Regions from separate parts of the Bacillus rugosus genome, predicted to be linked through region 1. Evidence: predicted binding sites of a transcription regulator. Region 1 holds the regulator's gene; the other holds the start of a gene.

Region 1 (7,986 bases):
GCGGGAACTTGTCCGCTGCCTTTATCTGAAACCTTTCTGATAGAAGCTGCGTATGACAACAGATTAACCGCTATTCATCATATGTGGCTGTTTGGAATAAAATTTCTAACTGTTCATTACAGTATTACACATATTGCCCGCCCAAATGAAAGAACCTAACACAAAGAAGAGGCTCCGGCTGACATCTGTTTGCGTATCGATCAGCCTCATTCCCATTCTGCGCATCTAGACAGGAAAGGAAGGATATTATGATGTTTTATATCAGTTGTTTTCTGATTCTTTGGCTAGCTGCGGGGTTTACAGTGGGAATGAAACAAGTGTATGTCGATCAGCTGTTCGATAAAGACGTGATCGAAAGACTGGAAAAAGAAGCGGGTAATCATGGGCGCGCTGACCGGATGATCAATCAGCGTGTCCTTTACATCGCAGCAGTGACATTAAGCGGGTTTATCGCTGTTTATTATGAAGTGAAAACAATCCCGCAAAGGCAAAAAATAAGGAAAATTGAAAAAAACATCATGAAACTGAATAAAGAAAAGAAAAGAAGAATGAAAAGAAAATAAAAATGCACAGGCCAAAGGGCAGGTGCGTTTTTTGGTTTGATATGAGAATAGGGAAAAAGGAAGGTGGTTCCAACTTACTTTTCATAAATTCAGAAATGGGAAGAACAGCGCCCGGGCTAATGGTATATAATATTGTGAATTTAACAAAAATTTAACAAGGAGGACGAGAAATTCGTGCTAAAGCCTCAAAGAAACCGACATCCTGTTGATATGGACTTAGAGGCGGAGTAGATGAAACCGGCCAAAGTATCCCTGCTCCGCCGTTTGCTCCATTCCTTGAAGCATGTTGATTGTAACATAGCCAAACGTTTTCCATCAACTCTTAATATTGTAAAATTATTGTTTGTTTTTATGGTATTTACTCCGATTTCTTCAATATATGCTGAAGATGTATATCAGAATTTTGAGGAATTAAAACACAATGAAGACCCTTCTGATTACGGCATTGTTACGAAGGAAGCCGGCAGCCCTGTCCTTGTTTTAGCGATTCACGGAGGAGGTATTGAAGGCGGGACAAGTGAAATAGCAAGAGAGCTCAGCAAAGAGTACTCAATGTATTTATTTGAAGGCTTAAAATCTTCAGGAAACTCAGTGCTTCATATTACAAGCACGCATTTTGATGAGCCTCGGGCTCTGAAGATGACAGGAAGTCATGAATATGTCATTTCATTGCATGGGTATGCAGAAGAAGATCAGCAGATCGAAGTCGGCGGTACAGATCGCATAAGAGCGGCAGATTTAGTTGAAAAACTGCAAAATGAGGGTTTTCCAGCTGTATTGCTCAGTACAGACCATCCGCATGCAGGTGTAAGTCCGAATAACATTGCAAATAAATCAAAAACAGGTTTGAGCATCCAGTTAGAAATGAGCACAGGTTTTAGAAGATCTTTGTTTGGCATTTTTTCTTTAAGAAGCAGATCTGTTACTCAAAATGAAAGGTTTTATGATTTTACTGAGGTAATGTCCCGTTTTATCAATAATAGCTACTGAAAAATAGGAGGCACTAAGCCTCCTATTCCTCATGCTGCTCTTTCGTAACGTCAGGAAATAGCTCGTCTGAGGCTTCTATTTGATACTGCAGCGTGTTATCTCTGACTGGCAGTTCATTTCGGAAGGTTTCATCCAGCACATTTTTTAGCAAATACCGATGAAAAAAGTATTCAAAAACAGTTAGACAGGCAGCGGAAAGCAGAGCAGCTGCAAATGGTGAGAAACCGTTTCTTGTTTGGGTTAAAACAAAGACCCAAAGAATAACGAATGAAAGTCCAAAGTCAGCCAATGAAGCTGTAATATTGTTTGTTCTGGGAAGGACGAGTATGTCACCGGATAGATAGGAAACAAAACCTAAGAAAAGTGCAATAAACATCACACTTAAAAAGGGCGCGTGATAGAATCTGTCCAAAATCACATATAAAAGGGCGAGAGTAAAAGCAACCTTTGAAGCAAGAGCAATGATATGTTTCATTTGACCACCTAAATTGTTATTTTTGAAGAAAACCCTTGGCAGTAAACAAATTATTCAAATCGAACCCATAAAAGGCCATCGCTGTACAGTCATTATTTTAAACAATCCGATTTTGTTTACACTGGTATTTTTTTCTGGCTGGATGAAACTTTCTTGGAAAAAAGTCGTACAAATGAATGATCAGCTTTCAAGGAGGGGATGATTTGTGAAGATAAAAGGAATCAATCACTTGTTATTTTCAGTTTCTCATCTGGATACATCAATTGATTTTTATCAAAAAGTGTTTGATGCAAAGCTTCTGGTAAAGGGAAGAACAACAGCATATTTTGATTTAAATGGCATCTGGCTTGCGCTTAATGAAGAATCTGACATTCCGAGAAATGACATTAAGGCGTCTTATACACATATTGCTTTTACTATTGAAGATCATGAGTTTGCGGAAATGTCAGCAAAATTAAAAAGGCTTCATGTCAATATTCTGCCTGGCAGAGAACGAGATGAACGCGATCGAAAATCAATTTATTTTACCGACCCTGACGGCCATAAATTTGAATTTCATACCGGAACCCTTCAAGACAGGCTTCGTTATTATAAACAGCAAAAAACGCATATGAATTTTTATGATTGAGACGACCTCTTGCTACTACACAGAACATATACATAAAAATCATGTATGGTTAAAATATGGTAAGGGAGGGATGTGATTGAAAATATAAATCCTAGGCTTAACAACAGTTTTGAATTGTTTTTTTAGCATTAGCAGTACCCATGCGTCAGCTTTAGATTTTGATTACAAAACAGACTTTATTTTAAATGACAGCACAAAAACGTTTGTTCTGGAAAATATCAGTGATGTTCCGGCGATCGACTAATTTTTAGGCTATCAGTTTACCATATTGGGAGCCAATACTTGTTCAGTTGAGGTTAAACTTCAGCGGATGGGGCTTATGGGAGAATATACAACACTGAGTACGAGGCAATTCAGCGGCAGCTGGTTTGATTTTAGTGCTCAGGATAAGGTTGCTATCGATTCATTTCACCGTTACCGTATATTTGCAGAAGAACATTCAGAAGACTGTACAAGTGTTCGGGTAAAGGGCAGTTATGGTATACAATATGTTTCATTTTAATTGAAGCTCACGTTGATCAAGAGAAGTGAGCTGTTTTTTTGGAAAATGTTGAACCAACTATACAATGTACTAAATTTTCATTGAAACTCAATTGCCGCGCTCCTTACATAAACATGAAGCAACATCATTCCACGACCTAAGAAAATGAAACATTTTTAAGGAGATAACGTCTAATGTTTTAAACGGACATTATTATGATAAAAGTTTCCTGAAGGAAAGAAAATTTCTTGACTTCAACAATTATTTAGTGGATAATTATGGTGTAAACATGATGTTCTTTTTCCTCCTATTCAGGCTCGCACCCAAAAGTCAGGGCGAGCCTGCTTTTTTCGTACAATAAACCCCCTCTCCGTAAAGGAAGAGGGGGTTTTTCATGCATCTGATAGATCAATAGGTTAATGGACGGTTCTGAACACGCCAATCACTTTCCCTAGAATGCTGACATTCTGCAAGATGATAGGTTCCATCGTTGGGTTTTCAGGCTGTAAGCGAATGTGAGTATCCTCTTTATAGAAACGTTTTACCGTAGCTTCATCATCTTCTGTCATCGCCACTACAATTTCCCCGTTGTTCGCTGTATTTTGCTGTTTAACGATGACATAATCCTTATCGAAAATACCAGCTTCAATCATACTGTCTCCCATAATCTCCAGCATAAACACGTGCTCGTCAGGAGGAACCATACGGTCAGGAAGAGGAAAATATTCTTCAATATTTTCTACTGCTGTAATAGGAGATCCCGCCGTGACTTTCCCAATGACTGGTACATTTACGACCTGGCTTTGCGGAATGTCTACTTCTTCATCAAGTATTTCTATTGCTCTAGGTTTTGTCGGATCCCGTCTGATCAGCCCTTTTGTTTCCAAACGGGCCAAATGGCCGTGTACAGTTGAGCTGGACGCAAGCCCGACAGCCTCTCCGATTTCTCTCACGGAAGGCGGATATCCTTTTGATTTAACCTCTGCTTTAATAAAACGGAGGATATCAAGTTGCCTTTTTGATAGCTTCGTCATTTTTCGCACCTCAAAACGTCGATTTTAAGTAGATTATAGCATGATTTTCCTTACAGTACAAACATAGGTTCGAAAAAACAATTGACAGAAACGTTTGTTCGTATATACTGAAATTATAAAAAAGCGAACAAACATTCCTGTTGGAGGTTATGATCATGAGTAAAGAATCTATTATTTTTGTCGGTCTGTTCACAGTGATTTTGAGCGCGGTTATCCTTTTGCTATCATATACAAGCAGCGGTCAGGAGCTTAATCAGTATGTTAAAATAGAAGTCCAGCAGGGCGACACACTTTGGTCAATTGCTGATCAGGTAGCAGATACAAAAAAGATAAACAAAAATGATTTTATTGAATGGGTAGCTGATAACAATCATCTTCAGACGTCTGATATCCAGCCGGGAGATGAGTTGGTGATTCCGTTGAAAAAGAAGCATCAGGATGCATATGAATTGGCAACTGTAAGATAGAGAGGAAAGATAGAAAAAATGAAAGCACTCATTTATGCCCGCGTAAGCACAAATAAAGAACAGCAGGAGACTTCATTAAAGCGGCAGGAGGAGGAGCTTACGGCCATTGCAGCCGAGAACGGCATGGAAGTCCTCAAAGTGATTTCTGAAAAAGCCAGCGGATACGAAATGGATCGGGACGGTGTATTTGAACTGCTTGATGAGATCAAAAATTCTGGAATTGATGTCATTTTGGTTCAGGATGAGACAAGGCTCGGGCGGGGAAATGCAAAAATCGCATTGCTTCATTGTATCTACAGAGAAGGTGTGAAAGTCTATACAACGGCTCACAGAGGTGAGCTGGAGCTATCGGAGGCTGACTCGATGGTGCTGGAGATCGTCAGCATTGTGGAGGAATACCAGCGGAAAATTCACAACATGAAAATCAAGCGGGGAATGAAGCGTGCAGTAAAAAATGGTTTTAAACCGCAAAAAAACCTGAAAAATCAACATGAAAACAGCGGAAAAGAAAGAATAGAGGTCCCAATCTCAGAGATCGTCCGTCTAAGAGCGAATAAACTGACGTTCGCAGAAATCGCGGCTACGCTAAGAGGGTTTGGCTATGATGTGTCTAAAGCGACCGTCCACCGGCGGTTTCAGGAATACATAGAGAATGACGAGACAGCCGAGTGAATCAGTTGTAAAACTCTTTTTGATCTAGTACTATATAGACAAAATGCAATAAAGGAGTTTAACATGATTTCAAACGCAAAAATTGCCAGAATTAATGAACTTGCTGCGAAAGCTAAAGCTGGCGTTATGACTGAAGAAGAAAAAGCCGAACAGCAAAAGCTTCGTCAAGAGTACCTGAAAGGTTTTCGCTCTTCTATGAAAAACACATTAAAAAGTGTGAAAATCATTGACCCTGAAGGCAATGATGTAACACCAGAAAAGCTAAAAAAAGAACAAAGAAATAACAAACTTCACTAATATAAGAGGAATACGGAAATATCGTATTCCTCTTTTGCATATACTATAAGCAAAACTCTTATGTGACAAAATTCAACAAGTTTCTCTCAAATTTAAGCTGAAACAGTTGAGAAAAAGTCGTCAGACATTTATGATGTAAGGGTACAACACATAAGGAAGGGGATTTTTATGGATACAATTGAAAAGAAATCAGTTGCTACCATTCGCACACTGTCAATAGACGCTATTGAAAAAGCAAATTCTGGTCACCCAGGGATGCCAATGGGGGCCGCTCCAATGGCATACACGCTGTGGACAAAATTTATGAACGTAAGTCCAGCAAACCCTGGCTGGTTTAACCGTGACCGTTTTGTTTTATCTGCTGGACACGGATCAGCACTTTTATACAGCATGCTTCATTTAAGCGGGTTTGATCTTAGCATCGAAGATCTTAAGGGATTCCGCCAGTGGGGCAGCAAAACACCTGGACATCCGGAATTCGGACATACTGCCGGTGTTGATGCGACAACAGGTCCGCTTGGCCAAGGAATTGCCATGGCAGTCGGAATGGCTATCGCTGAACGCCATTTAGCTGAAACTTACAACCGTGATTCATTTAACGTAGTCGATCATTATACATACAGTATTTGCGGTGATGGTGATTTAATGGAAGGTATTTCTTCTGAAGCCGCTTCACTCGCAGGCCATCTTCAGCTTGGCCGTCTGATCGTATTATACGATTCTAATGACATCTCTCTCGATGGAGATCTCGACCGTTCATTCTCTGAAAACGTGAAACAGCGATTTGAAGCAATGAATTGGGAAGTTCTTTATGTTGAGGATGGAAACAATATTGAAGAATTAACAGCGGCTATCGAAAAAGCACGCCAAAATGAAAAGAAACCTACATTAATTGAAGTGAAAACGACAATCGGATTCGGTTCACCTAACCGTGCCGGCACATCTGGTGTTCACGGTGCTCCGCTTGGTAAAGAGGAAAGCAAGTTAACAAAAGAAGCTTACGCGTGGACGTATGAAGAAGATTTCTACGTTCCGTCAGAAGTATATGAGCATTTCGCTTCAGCGGTTAAAGAATCAGGCGAGAAAAAGGAACAGGAATGGAAAGCCCAATTCGCTAAATATAAAGAAGTTTATCCTGAACTTGCTGAACAGCTTGAGCTTGCAATCAAAGGAGAGCTTCCAAAGGACTGGGATCAAGAGGTTCCTGTTTATGAAAAAGGAAGCAGCCTGGCATCACGTGCATCTTCTGGTGAAGTTCTCAACGGACTTGCGAAAAAAATTCCTTTCTTTGTCGGAGGATCTGCTGACCTAGCGGGATCAAACAAAACGACAATTAAAAATGCCGGTGATTTTACAGCGGTTGATTACTCAGGCAAAAACTTCTGGTTTGGTGTTCGTGAATTTGCAATGGGTGCAGCCTTAAATGGTATGGCGCTTCATGGCGGACTTCGTGTATTCGGCGGAACTTTCTTTGTCTTCTCTGATTACCTGCGTCCGGCGATTCGCCTTGCAGCATTAATGGGTCTTCCTGTCACTTATGTCTTCACACATGACAGTATTGCTGTAGGTGAAGACGGCCCGACTCACGAGCCTGTTGAGCAGCTTGCTTCACTCCGTGCGATGCCTAATCTTTCCTTGATGCGTCCTGCAGACGGCAACGAGACAGCGGCAGCATGGAAGCTTGCAGTGCAAAGCACTGATCAGCCAACAGCGTTAGTATTGACACGCCAAAACCTTCCTACGATCGATCAAACAGCTGAAGAAGCATTGGCAGGAGTAGAAAAAGGTGCATATGTCGTTTCTAAATCTAAAAACGAAACACCTGACGCTCTTCTTATCGCTTCTGGCTCTGAAGTAGGTCTTGCGATTGAAGCACAGGCTGAATTGGCTAAAGAAAATATTGATGTTTCTGTTGTCAGCATGCCTTCAATGGACCGTTTCGATAAACAATCTGATGAATACAAAAACTCTGTTCTTCCTGCAGAGGTGAAAAAACGTCTTGCGATTGAGATGGGCGCATCATTTGGATGGGGCAAATACACAGGGCTTGAAGGAGACGTGCTCGGCATAGACCGATTCGGTGCATCTGCTCCTGGTGAAACCGTCATCAATGAATACGGCTTCTCAGTTCCAAACGTAGTGAGCCGAGTTAAAGCATTAATCAATAAGTAAGAGTCTTTTAAAGAGGATGAGTCAAATCATCCTCTTTTTCTTGTTTATCCGACAAAAATAGTATTGGCTGTTTAACAGTAATAGACAATTCTTTCTTTTCTTCTTTTGTATAATAGAGAGCAAATGAAATGCTGCTGGAAAAGGGGATGAAAAGATGGAACGTCACTACTATACGCACCTGATAAAAGAGGAGTTTGCTAATCACTA
Region 2 (7,986 bases), 400 kb from region 1:
CAACAGAAGAATCAAAATAATCTTCATAAATTCTGTAGGCTGGATTTCTAACACCCCCAAGCTTATCCACCTTTGTGAACCATTTTTATAAGTTCCAAAAAAATGAACGAGAATGAGGAGAAAAACAGCTCCTACAAATAACCTGAGCGCCAATCGTTCGAGCAGCTCGTAATCGATATAAGCTGTCCCGGCCATGATGCCAAATCCGACAAGATACCAAATGACCTGCCGTTTAGCAAAATAAAAAGGGTCCTGTGTTTCATACTGCCCCGATCCGCTGTAAACAGCCAGTAAACTGATGCAAAACAGACTAAATAAAATGAGCAGAAGACTGATGTCAATGTTGGTTTGTTTTTGTTTCATCTTTAACATGCTCCATTATGATTTAGGTGACAATTGGGTGAAGACAAGTTGAATCGCTGCGGCGTCATCGATATAGCCAATCGGAAAAATATAATCCGGTATAACATCAACAGGAGCAATGAAATACAACAAAGCACCGCCTATCAGCAGCAATTCACGCGGCGTCCCGCGACCAGAGGTAAATCGGAAATACATGTCGTTCAGACGGGTCAGGAAAGGACCGATGCCGCTGACTTTCTCGACTTTATCTTCAAACTCGTCCTGAATCGTACGCTTCCCTTCCTCTGTCTGAGAATATTGCTGATACTCAGTCAATTTGCTACTCAACTCTTCCATTGTAAAAGACCGGTCATAGACATTTGAGGTTTGCAAAACGTCTTCAATTTCGTCCATTGATGAGTGAATATCCGGACGGCCGTTGTCCTGCTTCTTCTCCATTGTATAGCCGGCAGCTGTCATCAGCTCATCAAAAGAAACGCCAAGACTGTCTGAAAACCTTTGTAAATGGTTCAGGTTGGCCTTTCTTTTGCCATTGATGATTCTCGAAATAGTCGCTTTATCAATTTGTGTGCGTTCGCTCAATTCTCTTAAAGATAAAGAATTTTTTTGCAAATGCTCTTTTAGCAGCGCTCCTAGCTGATTTTTCTTTTTTTCATCCACGATTTGTTCTCCTTTCACATTAAAAATTTATCAATCTATCAGCCTAAAGACTAAGACGGTATAATGATATATAATCGTTGTCAAAATGTCAACGAATAACCGAAGTATCCCGAGACACCTTGTTTTTTCTACTTTCAAGTCGTTGACAATTAAACAAAAAAAGAGTGAGCTAGAACTCTCACTCCGTTTTCTATCACGTCAAAAACCCTCTTAGTTTTCTTACGATACTCCAATGATTTTTTCTTTCAGTGAAGTGCCCATTAACATATGGATGTGGCCTTTGCACTTTTTCTTACACTAAAAATATTTAGTATTTGTCCTATTTCCATTAACAACTTGCCTCCTGTCCAAGTTGTTTGCGCTAAAACGATTACTGTCTTTTTGGCATCCTAACTTTTCCTGCAGATCTTTTGGTTGGCAAACCAAAAATACCAGGTTTTCTTTCATAATAAAAAAGCGAAAGGCCCCCTTCGGCTCTTTCGCTTTTCCATTTCATAAAACGTCGGTAATGCCATCCATATTTTCTCTAATCCATTCAATCGCAAGATCTATCGTTGTAAACTCCTGCGTTTCGAAGGTCATTTCATCCTGCAATAGCCAAACATCTTTCTTGACGGATTCTGCTCCTCCAATTGACCAGTGGAGCAAAGTATAGGGATGGTTTTGATTCAGGAAGGATACCCACGTTTTATTCTGTGCTGTGTTCTTCATTGCCTTCAGCTTTTGTTCCACGTTTCGTGTCTCCCTACTTTACTAATATGCTCATTCTAGGGCTGAGCATTTCAGCCGGGCTTTTCAGCGCCAGTGTTTTGGCTTTTTCATTGTAATCGATCGTCATTTGATCGTCAAAAAACACCTTTTGTGACGACTGGATATACAGCGGGATACCGTTCGTTTCCAGCTGCTCGCACTGTCCCGTTAATTCTTCTGCCAGCCAGATTGTCGGTACACCGCTTACCGCGCAGCCGCATCCTTCTGCATCGTAACGAAGCTGGGCTTTTTTTCCCGGGTTGGCGTCAAACGCCTGCTGCAGTGCCTGTTTTGCTGCATCTGTCACATGTATGTTCATAAGGTGAGACCCCCGTTTTCATCATTTTCGCTATTGTAGCATACAACGCTTCCATCCGCATTGTTTCTGCCTTCTTTCCACCGCTTCGCATTTTTTTCTGCAGTCTTGATCCAACCATCTTTCCCTTGTATGTACTGATTGATGCAGTCCGGATGCTGGGCAGCCAGTCGTTTTTTGAGAACGGCGTATTCCTCCGCTATTTTTGGATGGGCTCTGAGATAATCTCTGAATAACAGATGCCTTTCAATAGCAGGGTTTCCCTTTTCGTACACATGGACATGATGAGTACGTTTATTACCGCCTTTTTGGAAATAACGCCTGCCAGCTATGCCGTTTTCTCCTTTCGGTGTATAGCCGATAGCCTTCATTTGTGTATCATATTGGCTCACAGCTTCAATGGTTTTGACTTCAATTAATATATCAATAATTGGCTTTGCTGCCATGTTTGAAATTGATGTGCTTCCGATATGATGGACAGCAACGATCTCCGGTCCGAGCACAAGCTTCAGCCGTTCTTTTTCTTCATTGAAATATTCCGCCCATTTTTCATTGTAGGGAACGACCTCAACTTTTCGTTCCGGATACAAATGAAAGACAGACAGCAATAGACCCTCCGCGGCTTTAATGGTTTCTGCCTTTTGAAATCCCGCCTTTGCATAGAGCGACACGGCCGGTGTATTTTCCTCAGCTGTGACTACTTCGATTTTCTCAGCGTCTTCGTTTTGATCGATGACAAATTGCAAAAGTGCTCGTCCAATCCCTTTTCTGAAACCGTCGGGATGCACAACAAGCCTGCAAATGGTGAGATGATGCATGTTTTTCTCATATGAAATGACACCGATCAGTTTACCTTCTTTCCGATATCCCGCAAACTGTTCATGAGAGGCTTGAATATCCTTTGGCTTCTCCTGTAAGGCGGGAATACCGTCAAAACCGATAAGCTCCGCTTCTTTTATGTAGGCTGGCTGCTGCACGGCAATAATCTCACGCGCTGTGATCTCTTCCGTATGCTGAAGATATTCAATCATTTCTCTTCTCCTGAAAACAGCCGCTGCCTCTCGACTTTTGCGATGCGGACTGCATACGACTCGTACCACATGCTTTTTCCTTTTTCTTTTGCTGCTTGATGTTCAGTGTGATGCTTCCAGTGGTTAATGGCATCCATACTGTCCCAATAGGAAACCGTTATGCCCCTTCCACCCGCTTCACGAACGCTTTCGACGCCTAAAAATCCAGGCTGATCCGCCGCAAGCGATACCATCCGCTCCGCTGTTTCTCCATATCCTGGGTCATTTTCGCTTCTGACAGATGAAAAAATGACTGCATAGTAAGGAGGCTCAGGTGTTTTTGATAAAAAATCCATCATATTTCCCCCTCATATGTTTTTGACAAACAGTACCTTATCTTGGCCGGGGCCATCATAGTTTGCAAACACTGAGATGCCATTTACCGTTTTGGTGCCCTTTTCAATGTTAAATCCCAATTTTGTGTGATACGCGATTGACACCTTATTCACCGGTGAAGTGACGCACTTTACCCGGGTGCAGCCTCGTTGTTTTACTGTTTCAATAAAGACATCGTATAATTGTTTTCCAATTTGCATTTTTCTGAAATCTGGATGCACACCGGAAAAATGGATGTATGCCGTTTCAGGATCCGATTGTGATTGAAACCCGATTAAAAATCCGGTCATGCTGCTATGTTCAGATGTAATAAAGCTTGTGTCCTGAAAATGCTCAAAAAATAGTCTCGGCAATTTTTCTTTCAGCTGTCTGCCGCCCCACCATTCATTCATTACAGACGTTACCATTTCATAATCTGAAGACGTGATTGTTCGAATATCCATTACGATTTGATCTCCCTCCGTCTGGCAAAACGAATGTCAGCTCTTTTTTTCTCACAATATAAAAATTATATTTTGCCTGACTGGAATTGTAAATGCCTTCTTTCCTGTATCATACGTTTGCAGTTTGCCGAGGGAACAATGTTAGATATTTTTACACATATTTCTCCCCCCAATGCAGGAGGGAGAAACTTTACAGCACAATATCAAGCACCTGATCAAGTTTCAGCTTATAAAGCTGATCTTCGTCTCCTTTTATCCATACTGTTTTTTCAAACTCTTCATACCGGCAGATCTTCCCGGTACAGCGGACAATTTCACCATCCTGAAAGCAGCTGACAGTGATATTCTGGGCAAACTCCATCGCGGCGCAAAGCGTTTGATTCATTTCCTCCAGCTTATCAGGATCAAGGATCGGCTTTTGCAGCTTCTGTTTATGGCGCTTTCTCTCAAGCAGGCTTTGTTTATGCTCCGGCAGAAACATCCTGCTTCCTTCCCACAGCAGGTTGCCTCTTTTTAAATAGTCATTCATTTATAGTGCCCTCCTATTTTAGCCGCACGTTCAAATGCCTGGCCTGCCGCTGTCAGTGACGCCGCCCTGATGATGGCTGTATCGCCGAACCGGTTTTTAATGCCATCCATCACATAGCCAAGGCTCATTTTCTTTGCATAATCCTGAAATAAATTGAGCTGCCATATGTCATCAGATGAGAGCTGGGACAGATTGACCCCGAGACGGCGGACAGGCTTCCCGTCCCAAAACGTAAGAAACAGCCGGCATACAGCCTCATATACATCCTGGGTAGAATTAGTCGGCTCCGCCAGCTTCACTTGCCGGTTGAAGCCCGTCGGCCAATCAAAATCAGCACCCCGGCAGCTCACTGATACCGTCTGCCCCATTACTCCGGCGTTTCGGCTTCGCCTGCACACTTCTTCACTCAGCTCCAGCAGTACGACTTTGATTTCTTTGTCAAAGTGTTCGTAGTCTCTCGGGAGAGTCATTCCATGGCCAATCGCCTTTTGTCCGTCCAGAGATGAAGTAGATACAGGGGAATAGTCGATCCCGTTCGCCGTCATCCACAGCACATGGCCGTTAATGCCCCATTTCTTTTTTAAAAGATCGAGCGGAAAAGCCGCAAGCCCGCCGATCGTGCTGATGCCCATCCGGTTTAAATGATGCTTCATGCGGCTCCCGACGCCAAACATGCTGCCCACCGGAAGCGGCCACATTTCAGTTTTCATATTTTCTTTCGTTAAGGTAAAAATACCGTTCTTATTCTTTTTGGCAAAATTGTCGCACGCGATTTTGGCTAGCGCTTTATTAGGACCGATTCCGACCCGCGCATAAACGCCGATCTCCCGCATGATTCTGCCCTGAATGCTTTTTGCAATCTCTTCCGGCGTCCCAAACAGCTTCTGACTGCCTGTAATGTCCATGAACTGTTCGTCAATGGAATACGGCTCTACAAGGTCTGTATATTCCTCTAGAATGGCGGTAATTTGCAGTGATACATCAATATACCGCTGCATACGGGGCCGGAGCACAACAGCTTCAGGGCACTTTTCCTGCGCCTCCCACAGCCGCGAAGCATTCGCCACACCCTTTTGTTTCGCCAGCGGACAGGCAGCCAATACGACTCCGCCCCTTTTTTCAGGATCACCTGAAACAATGACGGGCTTATTTTTCAAATGTGGATTTTCCGCTTTCTCTACAGATGCATAAAACGATTGCATGTCAACGAGAAAAATCACTTTTTCTTTCATCATACACACCTCTAAAAAGAACTTATGTTCGTTTTTCTATTATATGCGAAAGTATGTTCGATTTATACTGGTAAATGATTCTTGTCTGACAGAAAATATGATCCAAGGGTTTGAGAGAAGAGAAACATTTAGTAGAATGAAAGCGAAGCATAAAGATAGGAGAGTCATAATGGAGAAATTTGTCGAAAAAATGATGGGGCAGGCACTGCGTCAATACGGCAGAAATGTTGCCATAGATCCGTTAAGCCCGTATGAAAAACAAAGCCTGAAAGCAGCCTTAGAAGAGAGACGGAATGAAGAACCTGATGAGGATCTGCATGCGCATATAGAAGATATCATTTATGACTATGTCACAAACCAAGGGCTGTTCTCTTAAGCGCAGGTCACACCGTCAGCCGCTAATGCGTCTTCCCTTTGAAAACACCGCCGTGATGCAGAAAACAGTCTCAATGTCATACGGCAAAAAGGCTTGTGAAGAAAGCAAAGCAGGAATTTCTCACACTCCGTAGATTGATATGCCTGACAAAAAAATCACCCGAATACCCTTCAAAACGGGATAACTGCCCATTCCTCAAGCCGTGTCATACACTTAATTTTCGAAATCTACTTTGATTCATTCGGAAGAAACGCGGCATCTTCTTTTGTCCTCCAGTTCATGTCGGTTTTTAGCGTAAATTTTGATCTCATCTCCGGCATCACTAGCATTTACGAAACTTGATCCACACCCTGATGGGTTAAAATTACGGCCTTTAATGTTTCAAACGGACATCCCTTTGCTTCCATGTCCTGCCGAACGACTTTAAAATGCCCCCGCATTCAGCATCAATTAATATTACGCTTTTACCACAGATAAACGCCGGACATAACGTCATTTCCTTCCGAATGCTTTAACCTCAATTTCAACAATGTAACGTCAGCCATGTGCATCCTCCACACATGGTATATTGCAATCCATAAAGTAGGACATGTTTTATAAATGCCAATAACAAAATATTTTGAATTCCCCATTGGAGAAGGGAATTTTTTCATATATGATAGAAAAAGATCTTACAATACAGGAGAGATACGATTCATGAAGAAATGGAAAGATATCCACTCCATCAGCTGGACAATTATCATCGGAACCATTTTCGGCAGAATGGCAACATCGATGAGCATTCCTTTTTTAGCGATTTATTTAACGGCCGTTCAAGGCGCATCTGCTTCCTATGCAGGGCTGGTCATTGCCGCAAGCTCATCAGTCGGCATCCTCGCAAGCTTTTACGGCGGATATATCTCAGATAAATTCGGCAGAAAAAACATGATGCTTGTATCGATTTTCGGATGGATGCTGGTATTTGCAGGCTTTGCGGCGGCATCTCATCTCTGGGTGTTTTTTGTGGTAAACGCATTAAACGGTCTATGCAAATCACTGTTCGAGCCTGCTTCAAAGGCCTTGCTGTCTGATATGACAGAAGAAAAAACGAGACTGCTTGTTTTTAATTTACGCTATGCAGCTATTAATATCGGTGTTGTCTTCGGACCGGTGCTCGGCCTGTATTTCGGCTCATCGCAATCGACCGCACCCTTTTTGGTGCCCGCAGTCATTTACGGACTATACGGCCTCGTGCTTGCCATCCAATTTAAAAAACATCCATCCTTGTCAGCATCAAGCCAACCCCAAAATATGAGCGTGCGGGAAGCGTTTATGGTAACGCAAAAGGATCATCTTTTTACAATTGCTTTGATCGGCATTACACTATGCACCTTCGGCTACTCACAATTCAGTTCCACATTCCCGCAGTACATGGCGCAGAACCCCTTGATCGGCAATGGAACGAAGCTGTATGGGTTGATGCTGACATTAAACGCAATCGTTGTGTTGGCAACGCAATTTCCCATCGTCCATTTTGCAAAACGTTTTTCGCCGCTTTGCTCCCTGATGCTCGGTAATGTGATGGTTAGTATCAGCTTGGCCATTTTCACCATATCACACGGTGTTTCATCACTTGTGATGATTGTGGTGACATTTACAATCGGCGAAGTTCTTTTATTCTCTATGATGGATTTGTTTGTAGACCAGATTGCAAAACCAGGATTAAAAGGCACTTATTTTGGGGCAATCGGTTTTTCACAGCTCGGAAACGTCATCGGCCCCTGGGTCGGGGGTATATGTATAGACCTATTTGGCGCTGGCCGGCCGATTTTTGTTTTTTCTGTCCTGAGCGGCATCACCCTGCTCGGCCTGCCATTTTTAGCGTTCGCCTATCGGCAAATGAAAATGGAAATCACAAAACACCAATCCAGG

What was found. The regulator LexA, encoded in region 1, represses DNA repair genes until DNA is damaged. The targets are predictions, from matches to a motif close to CGAACATATGTTCG.
Region 2: the regulator LexA is predicted to act here: its motif matches at 5,746-5,759, upstream of M0696_RS11745 (DNA polymerase IV).

What each region holds. Positions count from the first base shown of each region.
Region 1 is NZ_CP096590.1:1,941,977-1,949,962, forward strand. It holds gene M0696_RS09630 (YndJ family protein) at 1-159, shown strand, start outside; gene M0696_RS09635 (hypothetical protein) at 249-563, shown strand; gene M0696_RS09640 (poly-gamma-glutamate hydrolase family protein) at 795-1,553, shown strand; gene M0696_RS09645 (YndM family protein) at 1,576-2,028, opposite strand; gene fosM (FosM family fosfomycin resistance protein) at 2,234-2,656, shown strand; gene lexA (transcriptional repressor LexA) at 3,554-4,171, opposite strand; gene yneA (cell division suppressor protein YneA) at 4,321-4,638, shown strand; gene M0696_RS09665 (YneB family resolvase-like protein) at 4,657-5,310, shown strand; gene M0696_RS09670 (DUF896 domain-containing protein) at 5,374-5,607, shown strand; gene tkt (transketolase) at 5,776-7,779, shown strand; gene sirA (sporulation inhibitor of replication protein SirA) at 7,934-7,986, shown strand, end outside.
Region 2 is NZ_CP096590.1:2,343,415-2,351,400, forward strand. It holds gene rodA (rod shape-determining protein RodA) at 1-363, opposite strand, end outside; gene M0696_RS11710 (helix-turn-helix domain-containing protein) at 379-1,023, opposite strand; gene M0696_RS11715 (YqkC family protein) at 1,516-1,755, opposite strand; gene M0696_RS11720 (iron-sulfur cluster biosynthesis family protein) at 1,769-2,092, opposite strand; gene M0696_RS11725 (GNAT family N-acetyltransferase) at 2,089-3,120, opposite strand; partial or broken gene M0696_RS11730 (antibiotic biosynthesis monooxygenase family protein) at 3,113-3,458, opposite strand; gene M0696_RS11735 (GNAT family N-acetyltransferase) at 3,468-3,938, opposite strand; gene M0696_RS11740 (YolD-like family protein) at 4,129-4,467, opposite strand; gene M0696_RS11745 (DNA polymerase IV) at 4,464-5,702, opposite strand; gene M0696_RS11750 (YqzH family protein) at 5,869-6,075, shown strand; gene M0696_RS11755 (MDR family MFS transporter) at 6,772-7,986, shown strand, end outside.